One region of the Micromonospora sp. NBRC 101691 genome, then DNA from elsewhere that is predicted to be linked to it. Evidence: riboswitches for the same ligand, from Rfam matches in the RefSeq annotation. Region 1 holds a riboswitch; the other holds the start of a gene.

Region 1 (7,266 bases):
GGTCGGCGGTCAGCTTGGCCACCGCCGCGGCGATCCCGGCGGCCACCTCGTCGAAGCTCTTGTGCCCCTGGTCGGTGGCGATGCCGTCGGCCGGGATGAGGATGTTCTGCGAGGTGGTGCACATCTGGCCGCTGTAGAGCACCAGCGTGAACCCGAGGTTGCGGCACATGCCGGCGAAGTCGTCGGTGGAGTCGATCACCACCGTGTTCAGCCCGGCCTTCTCGGTGTAGACCGAGGCCTGACGGGCGTGCTGCTCCAGCCAGTCGCCGTACTCGGTCGAGCCGGTGAAGTCGACGATCTTCACGGCCGGGTGCAGGGCCAGGTCGGAGGCGAGCTTCTCGCCCGGGGCCTCGGCGGCGAGCAGCACCAGGTTCGGGTCGAACCCGGCCTCGGCGAGCACCTCGCGGGCCACCTGGACGGTGATCGCCAGGGGCAGCACCGCGCGCGGGTGCGGCTTCACCAGCACCGGGTTGCCGGTGACCAGCGAGGCGAAGAGACCGGGGTACGAGTTCCAGGTCGGGAACGTGTTGCAGCCGATCACCAGCGCCAGGCCCCGGGGCACCACGTGGAACGTCTTGGTCATCCGCAGCGGTTCGCCCTTGCCGGCGGGCTTCTCCCACCGGGCCGTCGCCGGGTGCCGGGTCATCTCCGCGTACGCGTACGCGATCGCCTCCAGCGCCCGGTCGAACGCGTGCGCCCCGCCGGCCTGGAACGCCATCACGAAGGCCTGCCCGCTGGTGTACTGCACCGCGTTGGCCAGCTCGAAGATCCGCTTGTGCAGGCGGGAGAGGATCTCCAGGCAGATCCCCGCGCGGGCCTGCGGGCCGGCGTCCCGCCAGGCGGGCAGGGCGGCGGAGGCGGCGGTCACCAGCTCGTCGACCCGGGCGTGCGGGTAGCGCACGCCCAGCGTCACCCCGAACGGGCTCGCCTCGGTGGCGATCCGGTCGCCGGTGCCCGGCTGGTCGAGCGGGAAGTCGCCGTCCAGGTACGCCTCGAAGGCGGCCCGGCCCTCGGCCGCGGCGGTCTCGCCGTACACGCGGGGGCTGGGGGACTCGGGGTAGGCGGACCAGTACCCGCGCTCGGAGATCGCGGTCAGCGCCCGGGTGAGGGTGTCGGCGTGCGTGGCGTACAGGGGATGCGGGGTCTCCGTCATGCCGCCATCATGCCGCAGCCCGGGAGGAGTCGGTAAGGGCCGTGAGCCGAGTCGGCACGGGCCGTGAGTTGGCTGGCCGGGCTCGCCCCGGGGGCCCATCCTGGAGCCGTGCGACAGCGGACGCGGACCACGCTCACCTGGCTCAACGGCACCACGCCGGCCGGGCTGGCGTTGGCGGTCCTGGCCCGCACCACCCGGCGGCGCACCCCGGACGGCATCGTCGTCGCCGGGGGCTACCGGCTGCCGGTGCCGAGGCAGCGGTGCTTCACGGTCGGCTCGGTGGTGCTGACCCGTCGCCCACCCGAGTGGCTGCTCCACCCGGACCGCGCCGACCTGCTCGCCCACGAGCGGCGGCACACCGACCAGTACGCGCTGCTCGGGCCGCTCTTGTGGCCGGCGTACTGGCTCGCCTGCGGGTGGTCGTACGCGCTGACCGGCACCTACGGCTGCGGCAACGTCTTCGAGCGGCGGGCCGGCCTGGCAGCCGGCGGATATCCCGAGCCGACCCTGCGACCGTGGGCGGCGGCCCTGCTCCGCCCGCCGCCGGGCACCGCCGGGAGACGTCCGCTCAGATGTCGAGCTGCCAGATGGTCCAGGCGTCGACGGCGCGGAAGCCGAGTTGCTCGTTGATCGCGATCATGTGCGTGTTGTCGGCGGCGTTCCAGGTGTCGATCTCGCGCAGTTCCGGCTCGTGCGCCAGCACGTACCGGAGATTCTCGATCTTGGTGAGCAGGCCGAGCCGATGGCCCCGGTGCGCCGGATCCACGATGGTGATCTGCTGGTCGGCGTGCCGTGGGACGGACGGCACCACGACGATCATCGACCAGGCGACCAGGCGGCCACTCGCCTCGTGCACCACTCCGCAGTGGTAGGGAGACCGCCCCCGGGCCGTCAGCACCCGCTCGATGCCCCGGACCCGTTCCGCGTCGACGCGGTCCGGTTCGAGCACGAGGTCCCCGATGGGCGAGTCGGTCACCAGCCGGCTGTCGAGGTAGGCGACGTCGGCGACGTACTCCTCGGGGGTGACGGTTTGCCAGGTCACCGTGCGGTAGCCGGTGGCCCGTTCGCGCGCGTCGGCCAGCAGCGCGTCGTGGGCGGCGTGGTCCACCTGGTCGACCACCAGCCGGCGGCGTACCTCGCCCAGCGCCGGCTGCGCACCCAGCGCGGCGGCGAACCGCGCGCCGACGGCCGGCCGCTCCGGCCCCTCCGGCAGCGGCCCGACCGACGTCGAGATGATCCGCTTCCGGCCGTGCCCGCGCAGCACCCGGACGGCGTGTCCGTACAGCGCCCGCCCGATGCCACGCCGCCGGTACGCCGGGTGGACGGCCAGGTCGAGGCTGGCGTTGTCGACGTTCTCCGCCTGCGGCAGGTGGAGCATCAGGTGGCCCACCGGCACGTCGTCGAGGGTGGCCAGCGCCATCAGGATCGACCTGCTGGGCATCGGGTGCCGGATCGCGCCCTCGAACTGCTGCCGGGACAGCTGCGGGAAATCCGGCAGGTCGACGGCCTGCGCGGCGGCGGCCACCTGGAACGCCGCGTCGATCGCGGCCTGGTCGGACTCGTCGAACGACGCGATGACGATGCTCATGCCGACGAGGGTGCGCCGCCGGAACGGCAACGGGCCAGCGATTTAACCGCTGGCCCGAAGAAAGCTTTGGTCGGGAGGGACGATCGCACAACGCCTCCGGCGTTGGGTCGTAAGGCTTGAAAAGTCTTCGGCGAACGCCCTCCCGCAGGAAGCATCCTGCGCCTGACCGGTTACTGGCGTCAAGTCCCTGCCGGGTAGTTTTTCGTACCCTGGGCGAACGGTCGGTTACCCGACGGATCGACCCGATCCCCCATTCGGGCGAGTCGACCGATCCGCCGGGACGATCGGCAGGTCAGCCGAGTAGACCGGCGTCGCGGGCGGCGCGCAGCGACGGCTTGATCCGGTGGGTCGGGCCGACCTGGCCGGCGACCGCGTCGATGGTCTTCAGACCCTCGCCGGTGTTGAAGACCACCGTTTCGGCGGTCGGGTCCAGCCGGCCCGAGGCGACCAACTTGCGCAGCACCGCGACGGTCACCCCGCCGGCCGTCTCGGCGAAGACCCCGGTGGTACGGGCCAGCAGCCGGATCGCCGCGCGGATCTCCTCGTCGTCGGCGTAGTCCATCCACCCACCGGTACGCCGCACCGCCTCCAGGGCGTAGAGGCCGGCCGCCGGGTCGCCGATGTTCAGCGACTTCGCGATCCCGGTCGGCTTGACCGGGGTGATGGTGTCGGTGTCGGCGTGCAGCGCGGTGGCGATCGGGTTGCAGCCGGCCGACTGGGCGCCGAAGACCTTCCAGCCGCCGGCCGGGGCCTCGGCCAGCCCGATCTCGACCAGCTCACTGAACGCCTTGTCGACCTTGGTGAGCAGTTCGCCACTGGCCATCGGGATGACCACCTGCGCCGGGATCCGCCAGCCGAGCTGCTCGGCCACCTCGTACCCGAGGGTCTTCGACCCCTCCGCGTAGTAGGGGCGGACGTTGACGTTGACGAACGCGGTGTCCTCGAACTCGTCGGTCTCGACCAGTTCGCCGCAGAGGCGGTTCACGTCGTCGTACGAGCCGTCGATGGCGACCAGGTCGCCGCCGTAGACGGCGGTGGTGACCACCTTGCCCTGTTCCAGGTCACCGGGGATGAAGACCACCGAGGGCACCCCGGCCCGGGCGGCGTGCGCGGCGACGGAGTTGGCCAGGTTGCCGGTCGAGGCGCAGGCGAACCGGGTGAAGCCGAGCGCCTTGGCGGCGGTCAGCGCCACCGAGACCACCCGGTCCTTGAACGAGTGGGTCGGGTTGGCGCTGTCGTCCTTGATCCAGAGCGGCGCGGTGATGCCCAGCTCGGCGGCGAGGTTGCCGGCGGCGACCAGCGGGGTGAGCCCCGGGTCGAGGGTGACCCGGGTGGTCGGGTCCTGGCCGGCGGGGAGGAGGGCGGCGTACCGCCACAGGTTCTGCGGCCCGGCCTCGATCTGCTCCCGGGTCACCCGGGCCAGCGCGGCGGTGTCGTAGTCGACCTCCAGCGGCCCGAAGCACTCGTAGCAGGCGTGCTGGGCGGCGAGCGGGTAACGCGCCGAGCAGGCGCGACAGACCAGGGCGCGGGCCGGGCTGGCGGTGGTGTCGATACCGGGGGCGACGATCGTCGACGTCATGTCGAGGGGGTCCTCTCATCTTTCCCCGCGTCGCACCCTGCGGCGGGGACGGATTTGGCACCTGCCCCGTCGGACGCTCAGCTCTGAGCGCACGGGGTGGTTGCCGGGGCGTCGTCGGGCCGTATCCCTCAGCCCCTCTGGATGAGGTATTCAGTTGTGCCTGCGAGCATACGCACAGCCCAACCCGCGTCCGCTCCCCCTTCCCACCTTGTGAGCCATTCCACCCACCCGGGCGCGGGTAGGGTGCGGGGCGTGCCGTGGTGGGTGGGGGCCGCGATCGGGTGCGGAGTGGCGGGCGCCCTCCTGCCCACGGTGGGCTACCGCCTCGCGGTGCCGTACGGCGAGCCGCCCCGGCAGACCTGCTCCGGATGCGGTGTGCCACTGCGCCCCGGCGTCGTGGGGTGGTTCGCCGGTCGCTGCGTCCGGGGACACCGGCTGGGCGTCCCCCGGTGGGTCACCGCCGCGCTCGCCGGGCTGGCCGGGGCGCTGCTCGCGGCGGCGCTCGGCGCGGTGGCCGTCCTGCCGCTGCTGCTCGCCCTGGCGGTGCTGGGCGTGCTGCTCGGCGTCGTCGACGTCGCCTGCCATCGGCTCCCCGACCCGCTGGTGCTGCCGGCACTGGCCGCCACGCCGCCGCTGCTCGGGCTCGTCGCGCTCGGCACCGGCCAGTGGGACGACTGGGTACGCGGACTGCTCGCCTGCCTGGCGGTCGGAGCGGCGTTCACCGGGCTGGTGCTGCTGCCGGGCGGCGGTTTCGGGTTCGGTGACGCGAAGGTGGGCGCACTGCTCGGCTGGTACCTCGGCTGGCTGGGCTGGGACGCGGCGCTCCTCGGCGTGGCGCTGCCGTGGGTGGTGAACGCGCCCGTGCTGCTGGTGCTCCTCGCCGTCCGACGCGTCCGCTGGCGGACGAAGCTGCCCTTCGGGCCGGCTCTCCTGGCCGGTGCGCTGCTGGCGGTGCTCGTCACCGCCGGATGAGGGCCGACCGCTTCCGTCCGGAGTGGAGCCGGCGTCCCGTCCGGCCACTGGCGACCGTCTACTACCGTCCCGGTCACCTGCCGAGAGAAAGGTGACGGACGATGCGTCGGAGCGTGGTTCCGGTGGTGGCTCTGCTGATGGTCTGCGTACTGGCCGCGTGCGGCGGCAGCGGCAGCGGCAAGAAGAAGCGGTCCCGGGACGCCCGACCGGCCGCCGCCACCACCGCCGCGAAGGTCGCGCCAGCCGACCGGGACGAGGACGCCGGACCGACCCGGATCGCCCCCAGCCCCAGCTCCACCGGGACACCACGACGCAAGGTACGGGCCCTCACCTGCGCCGACCTGCGCGACGCGGAGCTGGGCAGCAGCGGCGTACGGTACCGGGATCTCCCGAACCCGCTGCGGCTGCGCGGCGGGCGGTGGACGGGCAACGGCACCACGGTGATGCTGGAGAAGCCCTGCGCGACCGGCGACCTGGACGGTGACGGCGCGGTCGACGCGGTCGGCACCGTCACGCTCGACTCCGGCGGCTCGGGGCGGTTCTGGAGCCTGGCGGTCTGGCGCAACGTCGACGGCCGACCGCGCTACGTCACCGTCACCGACGTGGGTGACCGGACGCCGGTCCAGTCGATCCGCATCGCCGACCAGAAGGCCACGGTGGTCCAGCTCACCCGTTCACCGGGGGCGGCCATGGCCGAACTGGACCTCCGTCGTACCGCCGTGCACCGGCTGACCGGCACCCGGTTCCCGGCGGTCAGCCACACCGAGGTGCCGTACACCCCCTGAACGAGCCGGGGCGGGAGCGCCGGATCAGGCGACCAGCCGCCGGGCGAGTTCGTCGGCGACCTTCTCCGCCAGGTCGGGCGGGATCGCGGCGGCGATGGCCTCCGGGGTGAGCGTGGCCAGCACCCCGCGCACCACCTCCGCGCTGATGGTGCCGCTCTGGAAGTTCTGGACGCCCTCGTAGACCTTGTTGAGGACGTTCAGCGTGGAGAGGTCGGCCGGGATGCCGCCGCCGCTGTACTGCCACGGCAGGGCCCGCATCAGAGCCGCCACGTTCGGGTCCTTCAGGATGGCAACGAACTGTGCTGGGGTCATGTCGTCCTCGCTCTGGTTGAGGGCCTGCTCGACCTTGGCCAGCAGGTGGTCCCAGGGAAAGTTGGCGCCGGGATCGGTGTGGGTGGTGCCGCCCCAGGCCAGTCGCATGTCGTTGTGTCCGTAGAAGGCCCGGACCTGGGGGGTGGCCTTCATCTCGGCGACGGTGGCCCGACGGGGCGCGATGTCGTAGTACCGGCAGACCACCGCCAGCACCTCGGCCAGCCGGTCCCAGGCCACGTTCTCCAGCCACCACTGGCGGCTGCTGGACGAACGGCCGCTGATCTCCACCGCGATGGCGTTCTCGTTACCGGTGCTGGAACCGGCGTGGCCGGCCCGGGCGGTGGTGTCCAGGGACTGGACGACCGAGTCGGCGTCGACGTAGAAGTGCGAGCTGACCCCGTCGGTGCGTCTGGTGGCGTAGACGGATTCCGCCTCGGCCGAGGCGGTGTTGTCGGTGGCGTGGATCGCGATGCCGAACTTCTGACCGTCACGGTCGTCGTAGGCGTTGCGACCCTGGACGAAAGGAACTCCGGGGACTTTCACGATGACTCCGTCTCCGGTTGGGGGACCGTCGGCCGGCGACCGTGCCGGGCCGATTACGGATGACCCCAGGAAACCAGCCGCACCGTGACGAATACATCAGCCTTCGTAGATCGGCCTTGACAACCGGGTGACACCCGTCGGGCTCCATTGAGAGGCATGAAATCTCTCCGTGCCTGCGCATTCGTCCTCACGGTCCTGGCGGCGACCCTCGCCGTGCCGACTCCCGCCCTGGCGGTGACGACCTCGGTCTTCCAGGCCACCCGCGACACGTACGTCAACTCGGGCTCGCCGGCCACCAACTACAACGACCAACGGCAGCTCGCGGTGGCTGGCG
Region 2 (7,266 bases), on a different contig from region 1:
CGGCACGGCGTACGACGGTGGCGCGGGCTGCACGCTCTACAAGCCACCGAACAACGACGACGCGTCGGTGAACGAGTGGAAGTGGAAGCGCACCAGCGCCATCGCGGCGCGGTTCACCGTCAGGGAGACCGGCACCACGGTCTTCGCCGCGACCATGCACCTTCCCCAGGAGAACCGGTCCAACGCCTGCGCGGGTGACGGGTACACCGGGATCGGCGGGACCGGCATCCACCTCGGCGCCGACGCCACCAGCCTGATGAACGCCTCGACGATCCGGGTCGTCGGCATCGACGCCAACCGCACCGGCATCCCGGCGGGCACGCTCAGCGGCCACGGCATGACCGGCTACGGGACGAAGGCCACCCACGGTTCCAGCAAGATCGACTACCTCTTCGTCCGGGGCACCGTGCAGCCGTCACCCGTCGGGCACACGGTGAGCGGCACCAGGTCCAACCACCTGGCGCTGTACGCGTTCGTCAGCTTCTGAGGTCGTCGTCGGCGCGTCACGTGCGGTGGCGCGCCGACGCGTCGACCCCGACGGCCGGCAGGATCGCCTGGTCGACGATGGCGGCCAGCATGTCGTTGTCGGGTAGCCGGCCGGTGTCCGTGCTGTGCTTGAGCACCAGCGCCTCCCCGATGTCCGCCACCACCGGGGTGATCCGCCCCGGGTCGAGGCGCCCCCGTGCCGCGTAGTGCCGCAGCACGGTCTGCGTGAACGTGCCGCCCCGGGGGTCGAAGACCCGGGTGTAGATCGCCTCGACCAGGTCGGGGTGCCGGTGCCGCTCCATCATGATCTCCGCCACGGCGCGGGCCGCCGGCGTGGCCAGCCATTCGGTGAGCTGGCGCAGCGCGCGGATCAGGTCGCCCCGCAGATCGTCCGCGCCCGGCGAGGGCTCCTCCTGGGGATGCGCGTCGTGCAGCGCGTCGAGCAGCAGTTCCCGGGGCGAGGACCAGCGACGGTAGAGCGAGGTCTTGGCGGTCGCCGCCCGGCGGGCGATGCCCTCCATGGTGAGTCCGCCGAGGCCCACCTCGACGACCTCGACGAGGGCCGCCGCGTGGATCGCCCGGATCAGGTCGTCCCCCCGACGCCGGTTACGCGTCCGCGCCGGTGCCGGATCGGGCTGTCGTCCACTCATGCTGACTCCCATACAAGAAACGCTTGCGTATCTTAACTTCGACGGGTTAGATACGCATGCGTAGCTAAATGCTGCTCGCGCAACGTCTCCGGCGATTGTGCCGGCCGTCGGCCGCCGCCGTTCCCTCCCGTCCGCAAGGGGTGCACCATGTCCTCTGTCCCCGCCCACGCCGCGCGGGTCACCGCCGCCGCGGCACCGCCCGCCACCGCCGGCGTCCGGTCACTCGCGCCGGACCTCGCCCGGGGCGCCATGCTGTTGCTGATCGCGCTCGCCCACGCCCACATGTACCTGTACGGACACGAGCGGGGCTTCCGCGGGTACTCCCTCGACGGCGGCCCCGTCGACCGGCTCGTCGCCGGCCTCCAGGTGCTGCTGGTGGACGGCCGGGCGCTGCCGATGTTCGCCGCGCTGTACGGCTACGGACTGGTCCGCCTGGCGGACCGGTGGACGGCGACCGGAGCCGACTGGCCACAGGCACGCCGGATGCTCCGCCGACGCAGCTGGTGGCTGGTCGCGTTCGGCTTCGCGCACGCCCTGCTGCTCTTCTTCGGCGACATCCTCGCCACGTACGGGCTGATGGGGCTGCTGCTGGTCGGCATGGTGCAGGTCAAGGACCGCACCCTGCTCCGGGTCGCCGGGCTCTGGACCGTGGTCTACGTCTCGCTCGCCAGCGTGACCGCCCTGACGATCATCGAGAACGGGTCCACGCCGTACCCCACCGACGCCGAATCGCTGCTGGCGGGGGTCGGTGCCCGCCTGGCGGCCTGGTCGGTGCTGGCACCGATGCTGGCCCTGGACGTGGTCACCCCGTTCCTGCTCGGCATGTGGGCGGCCCGGCGCCGACTGCTCGACGAACCCGGCCGGCACCGCACTCTCCTGACCCGCGTCGCGCTGGTCGGCATCACGGTCACGGTCGTCGGCGGCGCTCCCCTCGCCCTGATCGACGCGCGGCTCTGGACGGACTGGTCCGCCGCCGCTGCCGTGCCCGCGTACGCCCTGCACAGCGTGACGGGGATCGCCGGAGGCCTCGGGTACGCGGCGCTGACCGGGCTGATCGCCCACCGTCGCACCGCCGCGCCTGGACGCGTGGTAACCGCGCTCGCCGCCTGCGGACAACGGTCCCTGACCTGCTACCTGCTCCAGTCGGTGGCCTTCGTGGCGATCTTCGTGCCGTACACGGGCGCCCTCGGTGGCCGGCTCGGTGACGCCGGCGCCTCGGCGGTCGCGGTCGGCGTCTGGCTCGCCACGGTGCTGCTCGCCGACGGCATGCGGCGACGCGGTCGGCGGGGCCCCGCCGAGACGCTGTTGCGCCGGCTCAGCTACCGACCGGTCCGGCCCCGCCCGTAGACCTGAGTCGGGGCAGTCGGGGAGTCGGGCCGTGCCCGTCGGATCGTCGGCCACCGCGCCGGGGCGGGTAACTGGTTTGTCCGCTCCGGTACGGGCCGGCTAGCATTCCGGACATGATCATCGCTTACATGCGCCTTCGCTCCGCCTGAGGCGGTACGGCGCGTCGGTCACCCGTCGACCGACCCCTGGTCGATCTGGTCGAGCCCGCGCGTTGAGCGGGCCCAGGTCGCGTCCGCGTCGTGTCGCCGCCGGATGGCATCTTCCCTCCGACTCGACAGGACCCTTCACATGCGTAAACCAGCTCATATCGCCATGGTCGGCAGCACCGCGCCGAGCCACGTCTACCCGTCCCTGGGCCTGATCCGGGAACTGGTCGACCGGGGCCACCGGGTGACCTACGCGATCGGCGAACCACTCACCGGCCTGGTCACGCCGACCGGGGCGGAACCGGTCACCCACCCGTCGATCCTGCCGCAGGGCGACACCGCCTGGCCGGAGGACCCCGGTGCGGCGATGCGGGTGTTCCTCGACGAGGGCATCGCGGTGCTCCCGCTCCTGACCGCCCGCTACGACACGGATCGGCCGGACCTCGTGCTCTACGACATCGGCGGGCTGGCCGGACCACTGCTGGCCGCCCGGTACGACGTGCCGGCGGTGCAGTTGTCACCAGCGATGGTCGCCTGGAACGGCTACGAGGAGGACATGGCGGAGATCCTCACCGCCCTGTACGAGTCGGAGTCCGGCCGCGACTACTACGCCACGCTCGGCGCGTGGTTGGCCGACCACGGCATCCGGCGGGAACCGCGACACTTCCTGACCCGTCCGGACCGGGTGCTGTCACTGATCCCCCGGGTGATGCAGCCGAACGCCGACCGGGTCCCGGACTCGGTGCGGTTCGTCGGCCCGTGTCTCGACCCGGCCCGGCTCACCGACCCGACCTGGACACCGCCCACCGACGGACGGCGGGTCCTGCTGGTCTCCTTCGGCACGGCCTACAACGACCAGTTGCCGGTGTACCGGGCCTGCCTGCGCGGCTTCGCCGACTCCCCGTGGCACGTCGTGCTGGCCGTCGGACACAAGGTGGACCCGGCCGACCTGGGCCCGCTGCCGGACAACGTTGAGGTGCACCGCAGCGTGCCGCAGCTGGCGGTGCTGGCCCACGCGTCGGCCTTCGTCACCCATGCCGGCATGGGAGGCTGCACCGAGGCGCTCTGGTTCGGCGTGCCCACGGTCGCGATCCCGCAGGCGGTGGACCAGTTCGGCAACGCCGACCGGCTCGTCGACGCCGGTGTCGGCCGGCGGCTGCCGGCCGAGGAGGTCAGCGCGGAGACGCTACGCGCGGCGGTGGACGCGGTCGCCGACGATCCGCATCTGCGGCGCCGGCTGACCGAGGTCCGGTCCGAGGTACGCGCGAACGGCGGGCTGCGGCACGCGGCGGACGCGGTGGAGGCGTTCCTCGCCGGGCACTGACCGGGCACCGGTGGGCCGCCCGATCGGAACGCGGTCGGGCGGCCCATCGCGTGGTTCCGCCGTGGGCGACGGTCGTCGCCTCCCGTACAGGTGAGGAAGGGCCGTCCGCTCATCCGCCCCGCCCGGACGGGTCAACCGAGCGCGGCCAGGGCGGTGAGCAGGCGCTCCACGTGCTCGTCGGTGCTGCCCAGACCGAGGCTGGCCCGCAGGGCGGTGGGCGGCAGGTCGCGGCGGCCACTGCGCGCGGCGGCCTCGGCGAGCAGCCGGCGGGCCAGCGGGTGGGCGCAGAACAGCCCGTCGCGTAGCCCGATCCGGTGCTCGGTGGCGAGGATGGCGGCCACGTCGGCGGAATCCCGGCCGGCGACCACGAAGGACACGATGCCGACGCGGTCGGCCGTGGGGCCGAAGGTCCGCAGCTCCACGAGGTGCGGCAGCGCTTCGATCCCGGTGCGCAACCGGGTCAGCAGCGCCTGCTCCCGGACGTGCAGGGCGGCGCGGTCCGTGGTGGTGAGCGCGGCACAGACCGCCGCCAGGGCCACCGCGCCGAGCAGGTTCGGCGTCCCGGCCTCGTGCCGGCCGGGGCCGGTCGTCCAGCGCACGTCGTGGGTCGCCGTCCCGACGTACCGGGTGGCCCCGCCGCCGGCCAGGTACGGCGGTGCGGCGTCCAGCCAGTCCGCCCGCCCGACGAGCACGCCGGCGCCGAACGGGGCGTACAGCTTGTGTCCGGACGCGGCGAGGTAGTCCACGTCGAGCGCGGCCAGGTCGACGGGGGCGTGCGGGGCCAGTTGGGCGGCGTCCAGCACCACGCGGGCGCCGTGCCGGTGGGCCACCCGGGTGAGCTCCGCGACCGGCCAGCACTCCCCCGTGACATTGCTCGCGCCGGTCACCGCGACCAGGATCGGCGTGCTGCTGTCGGTCCCCCGGCGCAGTTCACGCAGGGCGGCGGCGAGCGCGCGGACCGCCGCGTGCGGCGAGTCGGGTACCGGTAGCCGGAGGGTCCCGGCCGGCCAGGGCAGCAGGTTCGCGTGGTGTTCGCCGGCGAACGTGACGACCTTGGTGTCGGCGGGAAGCGCGTGGGCGAGCAGGTTGAGCGCGTCCGTGGTGTTCCGGGTGAAGATGACGTGATCGTCGGGGCGGACGGCGAAGAAGTCACCCACGGTCTGCCGGGCCTGTTCGTACGCCAGGGTGCAGCGCCGGGAGAGCGCGCCGGCGCCCCGGTGCACGCTGGCGTACCAGGGCAGCAGCTCGGCCACCGCGTCGGCGGCGGCACGGGCGCAGGGCGCGGAGGCGGCGTAGTCGAGGTTGATCTCACCGGGCACCCCGAGCACCTGGAGCGCCTGGTACGGCGGTCGTGGCACCGGACGGGACCCGACACGGACGGGCGAGGGTACGAGGGCAGTGGTCATGCCAGACCTCCGGCATCCAGGGACCCCGGAACGGCAGGGGACGGGGCCCGCGCTTGCCCAGCACCTGGTCGGGCTGGGCCCGGTCATCACCCGGGGCACCCCACCGCGAACCTCGACGAGGGTTGCCGGCCAGCAAGCCGGGGCTTGTCGCTGGCACTCATGACCTGGGCCGGAGCATAGCCGCAGGACGTGGCCCGGCCAACCCGGGGAGGTGAACTTAACCGGCCGGCGGGACGAGCGACCGCCGTCCCGACAACCATTGGCCGGAAAGGCGAGCAGCCCCGCCGTTGCCGGCGGGGCTGCTCGACTTTCTCTCCGTGTCGGTGTCGGGGATCACACGGTCGGGGCGGCGTTCTTCTCGGTCGGCTCGTCGGCTGCCGCAGCGGCCTCGGTTTCGGCGACGATGCGGCGTTCCTCGTCCCGGTTGGCCCGGTACTGGCGGACGGAGTACGCCAGGGCGGCGGCCCAGACGGCGTAGATGACGGCGTAGAAGGCGTAGCGGACCCCGTCGGACGCGTCGATCCAGTCGCTGCGCAGCAGGGTACGGGTGTTGGTCAGGATGATGACCCCGCCGACGGCCGAGCCGAGCACGCGCGGCGGGATGTGCCGGACCAGCCAGGCCGCGATCGGCGCGGCGATGGTGCCGCCGATCAGCAGCACGGCGACCCAGGCGAAGTTCACGCCCTCGGAACCGATACCGACGATGAATCCGACGCTCGCCGCGACGGCGACGAGGAACTCGCTGGTGTCGATCGAGCCGATGGTCTTGCGCGGCTCCAGTCGACCGCTGGCCAGGATCGCCGGGGTGCCGACCGGCCCCCAGCCGCCGCCACCGGTGGCGTCGACGAAGCCGGCCACCGTGCCCAGCGGGGCGAGGAAACGCTTGCGCAGCGGCTTACCGAGGTTGCCCTTGGGCAGGCCCACCGCGGTGAACCGGATCAGGATGTAGAGCCCCAGCGTGAGCAGGATGATCGACATCAACGGCGCGGCGGTCTCGGTCGACAGGTTCGACAGGAAGGTAGCCCCGGCGAACGCACCGACCGCGCCGGGGATACCGATCTTCCAGACGACCTTCCAGTCGACGTTCCCGAACCGCCAGTGGGAGGCGCCGGAGACGAGGGTGGTGCCGATCTCGGCGAGGTGGACGGTCGCCGACGCCGCCGCGGGGTTGGTGCCGATGGCCAGCAGCAGGGTCGTCGACGTGACCCCGTACGCCATGCCGAGACTGCCGTCGACGAGTTGGGCACCCAGGCCAACCAGGGCGAGGAGGATGAGTTTTCGCATGTCTACCGCCAGTCGTGAAGGGGTGGCAGGTCGACCGGACCTTGTTGTCCGCCGAGTCAACCGGTCAGGGGTGGTGTGGTCGGCCGCCCCCGCGACCGCCGTGCCCACGGCCGGTCACGACGTGGGCGGGCAGGTGGCTACGCCTCGGGACGCGAGCTGCGCAGGAAGTGCTCCTCGCACGGTGCTCGGCGCACCGCGCGGCACGCGTCGACGTCCGCATCGCGTAGCTCCTCCGCGTGCCGATCGGGGCCAGAACGAGTGGACGTGGCGACCCACGCGACCCCTTGTTCTCCCACATTCCCCACTAGTTCGATGGAGAATACGATGTTTGCCGGCCCCGCGACAACCCCCGTCCCCTCGGACACTCGACACGTCCGGTCACGCCGCCGGCCGGACCGACGGATGTGGCTGCGGCGGACTCCCCGGCACACCGCTCCGGGACGGTGCGCGAGACTCTCCTGATGCTCGGTGGTTGCCGCCCTACCGCTGGCCGGTGACGAGGAACTGCATCTGGTGCTCGTGGTTCGGGGCGACCCCGAACCGCCGGTCCAGTTCGTAGATCGACGTCAGCGGGGTGACCGTCACCTGGGTCAGTCCGGCCGTTTCGAGGACCGCGACGGTCT

Evidence for each region. A riboswitch is a leader RNA that binds a small molecule or an ion and turns the genes downstream of it on or off. The one in region 1 is predicted to bind S-adenosylmethionine.
Region 2: linked by a shared signal. The riboswitch ahead of QSK20_RS24000 (aminotransferase class V-fold PLP-dependent enzyme) and the one ahead of thrC (threonine synthase) in region 1 are both predicted to bind S-adenosylmethionine.

Annotation. Positions count from the first base shown of each region.
Region 1 is NZ_BSTB01000009.1:52,377-59,642, reverse strand. It holds gene paaN (phenylacetic acid degradation protein PaaN) at 1-1,153, opposite strand, end outside; gene QSK20_RS16050 (hypothetical protein) at 1,262-1,783, shown strand; gene QSK20_RS16045 (GNAT family N-acetyltransferase) at 1,722-2,741, opposite strand; gene thrC (threonine synthase) at 3,034-4,320, opposite strand; SAM riboswitch class I at 4,333-4,468, opposite strand; gene QSK20_RS16035 (A24 family peptidase) at 4,573-5,292, shown strand; gene QSK20_RS16030 (hypothetical protein) at 5,394-6,077, shown strand; gene QSK20_RS16025 (peptidoglycan recognition protein family protein) at 6,102-6,932, opposite strand; gene QSK20_RS16020 (CBM96 family carbohydrate-binding protein) at 7,089-7,266, shown strand, end outside.
Region 2 is NZ_BSTB01000018.1:9,506-16,771, reverse strand. It holds gene QSK20_RS24020 (hypothetical protein) at 1-487, shown strand, start outside; gene QSK20_RS24015 (TetR/AcrR family transcriptional regulator) at 504-1,136, opposite strand; gene QSK20_RS24010 (DUF418 domain-containing protein) at 1,284-2,483, shown strand; gene QSK20_RS24005 (macrolide family glycosyltransferase) at 2,772-3,953, shown strand; gene QSK20_RS24000 (aminotransferase class V-fold PLP-dependent enzyme) at 4,085-5,359, opposite strand; SAM riboswitch class IV at 5,404-5,524, opposite strand; gene QSK20_RS23995 (sulfite exporter TauE/SafE family protein) at 5,693-6,643, opposite strand; gene QSK20_RS23990 (class I SAM-dependent methyltransferase) at 7,124-7,266, opposite strand, start outside.